Regions from separate parts of the Micromonospora sp. NPDC002296 genome, predicted to be linked through region 2. Evidence: predicted binding sites of a transcription regulator. Region 2 holds the regulator's gene; the other holds the start of a gene.
The links. Region 2 encodes HspR, which represses chaperone genes until heat shock. Its sites were predicted from a motif close to TTGAGTNNNNNNNACTCAA; they were not measured.

Region 1: lon (endopeptidase La) is a predicted target of HspR. The motif match lies at 3,449-3,467, and genes of this name have one in related genera.

Annotation. Positions count from the first base shown of each region.
Region 1 is NZ_JBEOWQ010000028.1:38,290-43,769, reverse strand. Features, by position in the region: gene ABT023_RS20770 (DEAD/DEAH box helicase) at 1-856, shown strand, start outside; gene lon (endopeptidase La) at 1,095-3,425, opposite strand; gene ABT023_RS20760 (histone-like nucleoid-structuring protein Lsr2) at 3,918-4,265, shown strand; gene ABT023_RS20755 (PDDEXK family nuclease) at 4,990-5,480, opposite strand, start outside.
Region 2 is NZ_JBEOWQ010000001.1:302,615-308,094, forward strand. Features, by position in the region: gene dnaK (molecular chaperone DnaK) at 1-1,207, shown strand, start outside; gene grpE (nucleotide exchange factor GrpE) at 1,254-1,997, shown strand; gene dnaJ (molecular chaperone DnaJ) at 2,077-3,264, shown strand; gene ABT023_RS01425 (heat shock protein transcriptional repressor HspR) at 3,297-3,731, shown strand; gene ABT023_RS01430 (hypothetical protein) at 3,891-4,112, shown strand; gene ABT023_RS01435 (hypothetical protein) at 4,188-4,619, opposite strand; gene ABT023_RS01440 (cation:proton antiporter) at 4,794-5,480, opposite strand, start outside.

The sequences.
Region 1 (5,480 bases), on a different contig from region 2:
CTACCGGGCCGAGGCGCTGCACGGCGGGATGAGCCAGGAGCAGCGGGACCGGGTGATGGGACGGCTGCGCGCCGGCACCGCCGATCTGCTGGTGGCCACCGACGTGGCGGCCCGGGGCCTGGACGTCGAGCAGCTCACCCACGTCGTCAACTACGACGTGCCGTCGGCCCCGGAGTCGTACGTGCACCGGATCGGCCGGGTGGGCCGGGCCGGCCGCGAGGGCGTGGCGATCACCCTCGCCGAGCCGCGCGAGCACCGGATGCTCAAGACCATCGAGCGGGTGACCGGGCAGCGGATCGCGATCGACAAGATCCCTACGGCGGCCGACCTGCGCACCCGGCGGTTGGAGCTGACCCAGGCGGCGCTGCGGGAGTCGCTGCTGGAGGACGACCTGGATCCGTTCCGGGTGATCGTGGAGTCGCTGTCGGACGAGTTCGACCTGATGGAGGTCGCCCTCGCCGCCGTGAAGCTGGCCCACGAGGCCGCCTCGCCGGGCTCGGACGACGACGAGGAGGAGATCCCCCAGGTCGCGGTCCGTCCGCAGCGGGAGACCCGGCCGGGGTACGAGGGCCGGGGCGGCGGCGACCGCCGTCCGGCCCGGCCCCGGTCGGGGGGCGCCACGCAGGTGTTCATCGGGCTGGGCCGCCGCGCCGGGGTGCGCCCGCAGGACCTGGTGGGGGCGATCACCGGAGAGACGCGGGTGAGCGGCCGGGACATCGGCTCGATCGAGATCGCCGACCGGTTCTCGCTGGTGGAGGTCCCCAACGGGGCGGTCGACGAGGTGATCGCCGCGCTGCGCGGCAGCACCATCAAGGGCCGCAAGACGACGGTACGCCGCGACCGCGACCGCCCCTGACCTCTTGATCGATTCGGCGTCGGTGACGATCACGGCCCCCGCGTTCGGGGCGCCTCCGTTGTCACCGACGCCGAGTTGATCCGCGGCGGCGCGGGTCGGCCGGGTCGGGTCACAACGCGTACGAGCCGAACCGGCGCGCTGCTGGCCCGACCGGCGGCTGCCCGGCTCCCGCGCCGGGCGCGCCTCGACAGAGGCCCCCCGCCTGCTGAAGCGACGGCAGGGGACCTCTGTCATCGCCTCAGGCGGCCGTCAGGGTGGGGCCGGTGAGGGTGCCGGCGTCGGCCGGGCGCAACGCAAGGGCGAGCACGTCGGCGACGTCGGCGAGGGTGTGCACGGTCAGCGCCTCCCGTACCTCGGCGGGCAGGTCGTCCAGGTCCGGCTCGTTGCGGGCCGGGATGATCACCTCGGTCAGGCCGGCCCGGTGCGCGGCGAGCAGCTTCTGCTTCACCCCTCCGATGGGGAGCACCCGGCCGGAGAGCGTCACCTCGCCGGTCATCCCGAACTCGGGCCGCACCGGCCGGCCGGTCACCAGCGACGCCAGCGCCGTCACCATCGTGATGCCGGCGCTCGGCCCGTCCTTGGGCACCGCGCCCGCCGGAACGTGCAGGTGGATCCGCCGCCCGGCGAGGGAGTTCGGGTCGATGCCGAGCCGGCGCCCGTTGGAGCGCAGGTACGACAGCGCGATGTGCGCGGACTCCTTCATCACGTCGCCGAGCTGGCCGGTGAGGGTCAGCCCCGGCTCACCCTCCATGCTGGTGGCCTCGATGAAGAGCACGTCCCCGCCCGCGCCGGTGACCGCGAGGCCGGTGGACACGCCGGGCACCGCCGTCCGCTCCGCCGACTCGGGGGTGAACCTGGGCCGGCCGAGGTAGCGGGCCAGATTGTCGGTGTTCACCCGGACGGGCGTCGGATCGGTCGCCAGGACGACCGCGACCTTGCGCAGGATCTTCGCCAGCGCCCGCTCCAGCTGCCGGACGCCGGCCTCCCGGGTGTGCTCCCCCGCGATCCGGGCGAGCGCGTCGTCGGTGACCGTGACCTCCTCGGCGGTCAGGCCGGCCCGCTCCCGCTGCCGGGGCAGCAGGTGGTCGCGGGCGATGGCGACCTTCTCGTCCTCGGTGTAGCCGTCCAGGGTGACCAGCTCCATCCGGTCCAGCAGCGGGCCCGGGATGGTCTCCACCACGTTGGCGGTGGCCAGGAACAGCACGTCGGACAGGTCGAGGTCGACCTCCAGGTAGTGGTCGCGGAAGGTGTGGTTCTGCGCCGGGTCGAGCACCTCCAGCAGGGCGGCGGCCGGGTCGCCGGCGTAGCCGACCGCGAGCTTGTCGACCTCGTCGAGGAGCACGACCGGGTTCATCGAGCCGGCCTCGCGCAGCGCACGGACGATCCGGCCGGGCAACGCGCCGACGTACGTGCGGCGGTGGCCCCGGATCTCCGCCTCGTCGCGGACGCCACCCAGGGAGACCCGGACGAAGTTGCGGCCGAGCGCCCGGGCGACGGACTCGCCGAGGCTGGTCTTGCCGACGCCGGGAGGGCCGGCGAGGGCGAGCACCGCGCCGGAGCCACGCCCGCCGACCACGCCGAGGTTGCGCTCGGCCCGGCGGTTGCGCACCGCGAGGTACTCCAGGATGCGGTCCTTGACGTCGGCGAGGCCCGCGTGGTCGGCGTCGAGCACGGCCCGGGCGGCGGCCAGGTCGGTGTTGTCCTCGGTACGCGTGGTCCACGGCATCTCCAGCACCGTGTCCAGCCAGGTGCGGATCCAACCCGCCTCCGGGGAGGCGTCGCTGGCCCGCTCCAGCTTGCCGACCTCACGCAGCGCCGCCTCGCGGACCTTCTCGGGCAGCTCGGCGGACTCGACCCGGCCCCGGTAGTCGGCGGAGCCGTCCGGCTCGTCCTCGCCGAGCTCCTTGCGGATGGCGGCGAGCTGCTGGCGGAGCAGGAACTCGCGTTGGGACTTCTCCAGCCCCTCGCGTACGTCGCTGTTGATCTGCTCGGTGACCTCCTGCTCGGCCAGGTGGTCCTTCACCCAGCCGACGAGAAGTTCCAGCCGGGCGGTGACGTCCGGCGCGGCGAGCAGTTCGGCCTTCTGCGCCAGCGTGAGCCAGGGCGCGTAGCCGGCCGCGTCGGCCAGCTCGGAGAGGTCGGTCATCCGCTCCATGGCGTCGATGACCTGCCACGCGCCGCGCTGCTGGAGCACGGACGTCATCAGGGCGCGGTACTCGCGGGCGAGGTCCCGGGCCCGGCCGGTGGGGGCGGGTTCGGGCAGTTCGGTGGCCTCGACCCAGAGGGCGGCGCCGGGTCCGGGGACGCCGGAGCCGATCCGTGCCCGGGACAGCCCCCGGACCACGGCGGCCGGCTCGCCGCTGGGCAGTCGGCCCACCTTCTCGATGGTGGCGACCGTGCCGACGGGGCCGTACTCGCCGTCGATGCGGGGCACGGCGAGGAGTTGCTCGTCGCCGGTGGCGCGGGCCGCGTCGACGGCGGCCTGGGTGGTCGGGTCGAGGGTCACCGGGATGACCATGCCCGGCAGCAGGACGGCGTCGGTCAGCGGAAGTACCGGGAGAGTTGCCATCGAACACCTGCTATCGCGTTGGGTTGAGCCTGCCTCACTCAAGTAACCGAGCGTTCCCCTTGTTCCGAAGCGTGATTCAGGCCACTCCTGCGGTCCTTCGGAGGCGGCCCGGCACAGGGGCCGGGAGCGGGTCTCCCTCGCCGACCGGGGGCGTCCGACGAGGAGCGACGGCAATCCCCGCGCCTGATCGGGGCCGGTGCCGGTGCCGGCGCGATCTTCGGGAAACCGCCCGCCGCCGAAGGGAAGGCGTGGCGGATGACGACAACACCGCCGCGCCGGTCACGGGTGTCGGACCGAATCGATCGGCCCTCCCCGCGGCGCCCCGGGCCTGCTCAACCGCTTGCGCGGCACCGGCAAATTCCACCGGCCGAGCGGGATTCCATCCCGCGTAACTCGACTCGCCGAATGCAGAACCGGGCATATTCTTGCGGAATTGCCAGTTGATACGTCAAACTCTTAGCACACCCCGCCCCACACAAGGAGTAATTGGCGATGGCTCGGAAAGTAATCACCGTTCTGACTGATGACCTCGACGGCGGGAAGGCGGATCGGACCGTCGAGTTCAGCCTGGACGGCGTGGCGTACACCATCGATGTCTCCGACGAGAACGCCGGCACCCTGCGCAAAGCACTCGACCCCTACATCAACGCCGGCCGGCGCATCGGTCGAGGCCCGGTCGAGACCGGCCGGACCGCCCGCCGCCCGGGAAGGGCCCCGGTCTCCGGAATGGACCGCGAGCAGAACCGGGCCATCCGGGAATGGGCCGCCAACAACGGCCACGAGATTTCCGACCGCGGGCGCATCCCGGTGTCGGTCGTCGAGGCCTACAAAAACCGCTGATCCGGAGGCGGCGCCGTGATCCGGGGGACCCGGGTCGCGCCGTGGAGGCCGGCACCCACCGGCCCCTTTCCGGTCGCATTTCCCACGGCGCCGGCCGACTCAGGCCGGTGCCGGTGAGGGCCGTCCCCACGCGCCGACCAGCGTCCGCTCTCCCTGCCGTGCCGGTCCGCCGAGATGACGGCCACCTGCGCGCCGCCCCGCGTCCCACGTCCACCGGTCCGGCCTCGCAGGCCGCCGGTGCTCGAACCGCGCGACGGGGTCGCCCGGGGGTGATCGGCCCCCGGGCGACCTGGGATCTGCCGACGCCCGGGTGGGTTCGCGTCGAATTACTCTCCCCTCGATCCGGTAGCCGCCACGTGGCCCGGCGGACCGATCAATTCTGGTGGGACGCCGGTGAGGGTCACTACGACGTGCGGGCGCATGTCGATGGTCGATGGGGTTCTTTCCGCACCGTCGACCACGCCCGCAGGCTCGGTGGAGTGAAGATCCCGTCCATTCCCCGCTGGAGTACGGCGCCGTGGCGCGAGGTTCAACCGGATATGGGAATTCTGCGGAGCGACCGCCCCGCCGAACGGTGACCGGGACGCTCGGTCACGTCACCGGTGGCCGGCCCACCGCCGTTCCAATGGTCGTACGGTCGCCCAACGGCGCCCTGCCGACGGCCGTCCCATAGGGCATCAGCCCGCGCGGGGACGACCGGCCGACGACGCCGTTCCAGGGGGCGTCAGTCCGCGCAGAGGTGGTCGAATGCAAAGCCGTTCCGCATTTCGTCACGGCGCGCCCGCAGCCGGCGGATGTCCCCGTCGAACTGCTCGCGGGCGACCAGCTCCGGCTCGCCGCCGTCGAGGCCACGCAGCCGCTCGCCCACCGCCACGGCGGCGAGGTCCTCGGCGAGCCGCCCCGGGTCCACCCCGCAGGAGAGCCGGTGTTCCCACACCCGCACCCGTTCCACCAGGCACCGGCCGGGCCGCACCTCGACCCAGCTCCAGCCCTCGGCCGGGCCGTCCGCCCAGCGCACGTGCAGGCCCCGGACGATCGGATCGACCAGCCGACGGGAGACGTAGGCCTCGACGGCTGCCGCCCGGGCCAGGGCGCCGAGGTCGTTGACGTGTCCGCTGCGCCCGTCCGGCAACCGGCCGACGATGTCCCGGAAGGCGACCGGCGTGGCATCCCCGGGCATGGTGTGCCCCGGGTCCGGCCGGACGGCGTCGGCGT
Region 2 (5,480 bases):
CCTGGCCCAGGACAAGATGGCCCTCCAGCGGCTCCGCGAGGCGGCCGAGAAGGCCAAGATCGAGCTGTCGGCGGCCACCACCAGCAACATCAACCTGCCGTACATCACCGCCGGCGCGGCGGGCCCGCTGCACCTGGACGTGACACTCAGCCGCGCCGAGTTCCAGCGGATGACGCAGGACCTGCTGGACCGCTGCAAGGGCCCGTTCGAGCAGGCCGTGAAGGACGCCGGCATCAAGGTCGCCGACGTCGAGCACGTGATCCTGGTCGGCGGCTCGACCCGGATGCCGGCCGTGACCGACCTGGTCAAGCAGCTCACCGGCCGCGACCCGAACAAGGGCGTCAACCCGGACGAGGTCGTCGCCGTCGGCGCCGCACTCCAGGCGGGCGTGCTCAAGGGCGAGGTCAAGGACGTCCTGCTGCTCGACGTGACCCCGCTGAGCCTGGGTATCGAGACCAAGGGCGGCATCTTCACCAAGCTCATCGAGCGCAACACCACCATCCCGAGCAAGCGCTCCGAGGTCTTCACCACGGCCGACGACAACCAGCCGTCGGTGCTGATCCAGGTGTTCCAGGGCGAGCGGGAGATCGCGGCCTACAACAAGAAGCTCGGCACCTTCGAGCTGACCGGCCTCCCGCCCGCGCCGCGCGGCGTGCCGCAGGTCGAGGTCACGTTCGACATCGACGCCAACGGCATCGTGAACGTGCACGCGAAGGACCTGGGCACCGGCAAGGAACAGAAGATGACGATCACCGGTGGCTCCTCGCTGCCGAAGGACGACATCGAGCGGATGCGCCGGGACGCCGAGGAGCACGCCGACGACGACAAGCGTCGTCGCGAGGAGGCGGAGACCCGCAACCTCGCCGAGGCGCTCCAGTGGCAGACCGAGAAGTTCCTCGCCGAGAGCGGTGACAAGCTGCCGGCCGAGAACCGGGAGCAGCTCACCGAGGCCCTCGGCGAGCTGCGCGGCGCGCTCGGCGGCCAGGACATCGAGAAGATCAAGGCTGCCCACGAGCGGCTCGCGCAGGTCTCCCAGCAGGCCGGCTCGCTGCTTTACGCGTCTCAGCAGGCCGATCAGGCCGAGCCGGGCCAGCAGCCGGGTGCGGCGGGCGCGGCGGGCGCGGGGACCGGGGCGACCGGCGGCGCGCAGGCCGGCGGCGCCGACGACGTGGTCGACGCGGAGATCGTGGACGAGGACAAGAAGTGACGATCCGCCTCGGACACGTACTCACGGCAGAGGGATGAGGTAACCCATGACGGAGAAGCCACGAGCCGCCGACCCGGGCTCCACCGGGTCGGCGCCGGGTGGCTCCGCGACCGCCGGGCAGTCCGCCGGCGAGCAGCCGCGGGTCGTCATCCGTGACAACCGCAAGATCAACACGTCGGAGGAGCCTGCCGCCACCGACGCCGGGGCGGACGTCCCGGCGGAGGGGCTGGTCGCCGACGCCGAGGTCGTGGTCGACGAGATCGAGGTCGAGGCCGCCTCCGTGGACGGGCCGCCCGTGGTCGACGCCCCGGCGCAGCCGGTGGAGAGCGGCACCCAGGCCACCGGCGCGCCGCCCGGCGCGGAGTCGGAGGGGCTGCGGGCCGAGCTCGACGAGCGGACCCGGGACCTCCAGCGGGTCACGGCGGAGTACGCCAACTACCGCAAGCGGGTGGACCGGGACCGCAGCCTGGTCCAGGAGCAGGCGACCGGCTCGGTGCTCGCCGCGCTGCTGCCGATCCTGGACGACCTGGACCGGGCCCGCGAGCACGGTGATCTGGTGGGCCCGTTCGGTTCGGTGGCCGAGCAGCTCACCACCGCGCTGGGCAGGTTCGGCCTGAACGCGTTCGGCGAGCAGGGCGACCCGTTCGACCCGACCCGACACGAGGCGGTTGCCCACCAAACCTCCGCCGACGTGACCGAACCGACCTGCGTACAGGTCATGCGCCGGGGCTATCAGCTCGGCGAACGGTTGCTGCGGCCGGCCATGGTCGCGGTCGCCGACCCGGAGTAGTGCCGACCCGCGCCGTCCCGCCCGCCCGCACCGGGCGGGCGGGACGTCCGGGATACGTCCCGTGGAAGGGGGTGGACCGGTGAGTTCCAAGGACTGGATCGAGAAGGACTACTACGCCACGCTGGGCGTGCAGAAGTCCGCCTCCCCGGACGAGATCAAGAAGTCGTACCGAAAGCTGGCCCGGGAGTCGCACCCGGACCACAACCCCGGCGAACCACAGGCCGAGGAGCGGTTCAAGGCTGTCTCCGAGGCGTACGCGGTGCTCGGCGACGAGGCCAAGCGCCGCGAGTACGACGAGATGCGCTCGCTGTTCGGCTCGGGCGCCTTCCGGCGCAACGCCCGGGGAGCGGGCGGGCCCGGTGGGCAGCCGTTCGACGTCTCGGACATGTTCGGCGGCGCGGCCGGCGGCGGTGACCGTCGCTTCGGCGGGGCCGGCTTCCAGGACCTGTTCAGTTCGATCTTCTCGGGCGGCGGGGCAGCCGGTGGCCCGTCCCGTCCGCGCGGCCCCGCCAAGGGCCGGGACATCGAGACCGAGGTGGCGCTCGACTTCGACGACGCGGTACGCGGGGTGACCCTCCCGCTGACCCTGCGCGCGCCCGGGATCTGCGACACCTGCCACGGCAGCGGGGCGAAGCCCGGCACCCAGCCGGTGACCTGCCAGGTCTGCCACGGCGCCGGGGTGACCACCCGGAACCAGGGGTCGTTCAGCCTCTCCGAGCCGTGTCGCAACTGCCAGGGCGTGGGCACGGTCGTCGAGGAGAAGTGCCCGGAGTGCCACGGCACCGGCGGGGTCACCAAGACCCGCACGCTGAACGTCCGCTTCCCCGCCGGGGTGGCCGACGGGCAGCGGATCCGGCTGGCCGGGCGCGGCGAGCCGGGCGAGCGCGGCGGCCCGGCCGGCGACCTGTTCGTGCACGTGAAGGTCCGGCCGGACGATCTGTTCGGGCGTACCGGGGACGACCTGACGCTGACCGTGCAGATCACCTTCCCGGAGGCCGTGTTCGGTACGGACCTCCGGGTCCCCACGCTCGACGGCACGGTGACCCTGCGGGTGCCGCCGGGCACGCCGGGCGGCCGGGTGCTGCGGGCCCGGGGCAAGGGCGTGGTACGCAGGGACGGCCGGGCCGGCGACCTTCTGGTCACGCTGGACGTGGTGGTGCCGGCACGGGTGTCCGACGAGGCGCGGGCGGCGCTGGAGGCGTTCGCCGAGCAGTCCCCGCCGGCCGCCCGGGAACATCTCGACGCCCGGGTGCGTCGATTCAGTTGAGCCTGCTGGAGTGCGTGCGGAGGTGAGCGGGGATGGTGGGAGAGTTCACCGGCTCGGATGACCCTGCCTACGAGGCCAAGGTCCTGATGATCTCGGTGGCGGCGCGGATGGCGGGGATGCATCCGCAGACGCTGCGCCAGTACGACCGGCTCGGCCTGGTGCAGGCCGGCCGGGCGGCCGGTGGAGGGCGCCGCTACAGCGTCCGGGACGTGGTGCTGCTGCGCGAGGTGCAGCGGCTCAGCCAGGACGAGGGGGTCAACCTGGCCGGGGTCAAGCGGATCATCGGCCTGGAGCGCCTGCTGGAGCATGCGCAGCAGCGGATCGCCCGGATGGAGGCGGAGCTCGACGCCGCGTACCGCCGGGTGGCCGAGCTGGAGTCGCTGGCCCGGTTTCCCGGTCGGGACCTGGTGCCCACCACCCGCACGTCCACCGCTCTGGTGGTCTGGCGCCCGCGCCGCGACCGCTGACCGCACAGTTCCACAGCTCCGGACCGTTCCACCGGCCCGGTCCGCTTCCCGGGTATCCCGGCGCGGACCGGGCCGTTCCGTTAACCTGTGAATCAGGCCCTATCCGCTCAATTCGGGCCAGAGGCACCGCTGGAACCACCGCACCGGCGAGGGGGGACCATGTCGGAACCGGCCAAGAAGGTGGCGCAGCAGGCGGAGGCGCGGCTCGACCGGATCGCGAAGTCCGCCCGGGAGCAGTTCAACAAGATCACCGAGAGTCGGTTCACCGACAGGATCAAGGACGGCCGGTTCGCCGACCAGGTCGACCACGGCGTCGACCAGGGGCGGGCCGACGTGCGGCGCGACCAGCGGGGCGAAGGGCGCGGCGGGTCGGCCGCCTGACGGCCGGTACGCCGACGTGCGGGCCGGGTTCCACGGGGGAACCCGGCCCGTTCGCGTGCCCGGGACGCGTGCGGCTCAGCCGATGCGGCGGTTCTCCCGGACCAGACCGCCCTCGCACCAGTCCCGGTAGGCGAACAGGTTCGGACGGGCCAGCAGCACCCGGCTGTTGTGCGCCCAGTTGTGCATCAGCTCGTCGCCGGCCCGTTCCGCCTGCTCGACCAGCTTGCGGAAGCGCCGCTTGGGATGGGCGCGGAAGTTCGTCCGGATGCTGTCGGCGGCGTAGATGTAGAGGCAGTGCAGCGCGAACCGGCGGGCCGGGCAGGCCGGGTCCATCGCCAGCTCGAAGAGCGTCTGCACGAGGTGGTCCCCGGCGACCAGCAGGTCCCAGTCCTGGGGCATCGAGGTCAGCGGCACGGAGTCCGGTTGGTAGGCCCACGCCCTCAGCTCCGCTGGAGAGGGGTCGACGGGGTTCGCGAAGCCGCGGAAGGTCGACTCCTGCACGCTCACCGGCCAACCTTCCGCTTGCGTACGCGAGGGGACCGGCCCGCCGCGGACTGGCTGCTGGGGCGAACGGTAGCCGGGGTCGCCGACCAGCGGAAGGGCTCCGCGGCACGAATTCGACAACCGATGGAACGGGTCGGGTCAGCCGTACGGCCGACCCGACCCGTTCCGGGTCGCGGATCAGTCGGCGCTGACCAGCGGCTCAGTGCGCTGGCGGAGGGCCCGCTGCCGCAGCCAGGTCTTGAACCATGCGAAGTCCGGCAGTCGGGCCAGCATCGGCCCGGTCACCACGGTGATCAGCACGTACGCCGTGGCCAGCGCGGCCAGCTTCGGCTCGACGCTGCCGGCGGCGACGGCGAGCCCGGCGATGACGATGGAGAACTCACCGCGTGGCACCAGGGCCAGTCCGGCCCGCCACCGTCCGGGCTCCTTGATCCCCACCCGCCGGGCGGCCAGGTACCCGGTCAGGGTCTTGGTGCCCATCGTCACCACGGCCAGCGCGAGCGCCGGCAGCAGCACGGGCGGGATGTCCCGTGGGTCGGTGACCAGCCCGAAGAAGACGAAGAAGACGGCGGCGAACAGGTCCCGAAGCGGGGAGAGCATCTCGGTGGCGTGGTGGGCCACCGGCCCGGACAGCGCGATGCCGACGAGGAACGCGCCGACCGCCGCCGACACCTGGAGCTTGGCCGCGATCCCGGCGACCAGCAGGGTCAGCCCGAGCACGCCGAGCAGCAGCGCCTCCGGGTCCTTCGCCGACAGGGCCGTGGAGATCAGGTGGCCGTACCGGATCGCCACCACGAGCACCAGCACCACGGTGCCGACCGCGACGCCGAGCGCGATGCCACCGCCGAGCAGGCCGCTGCCGGC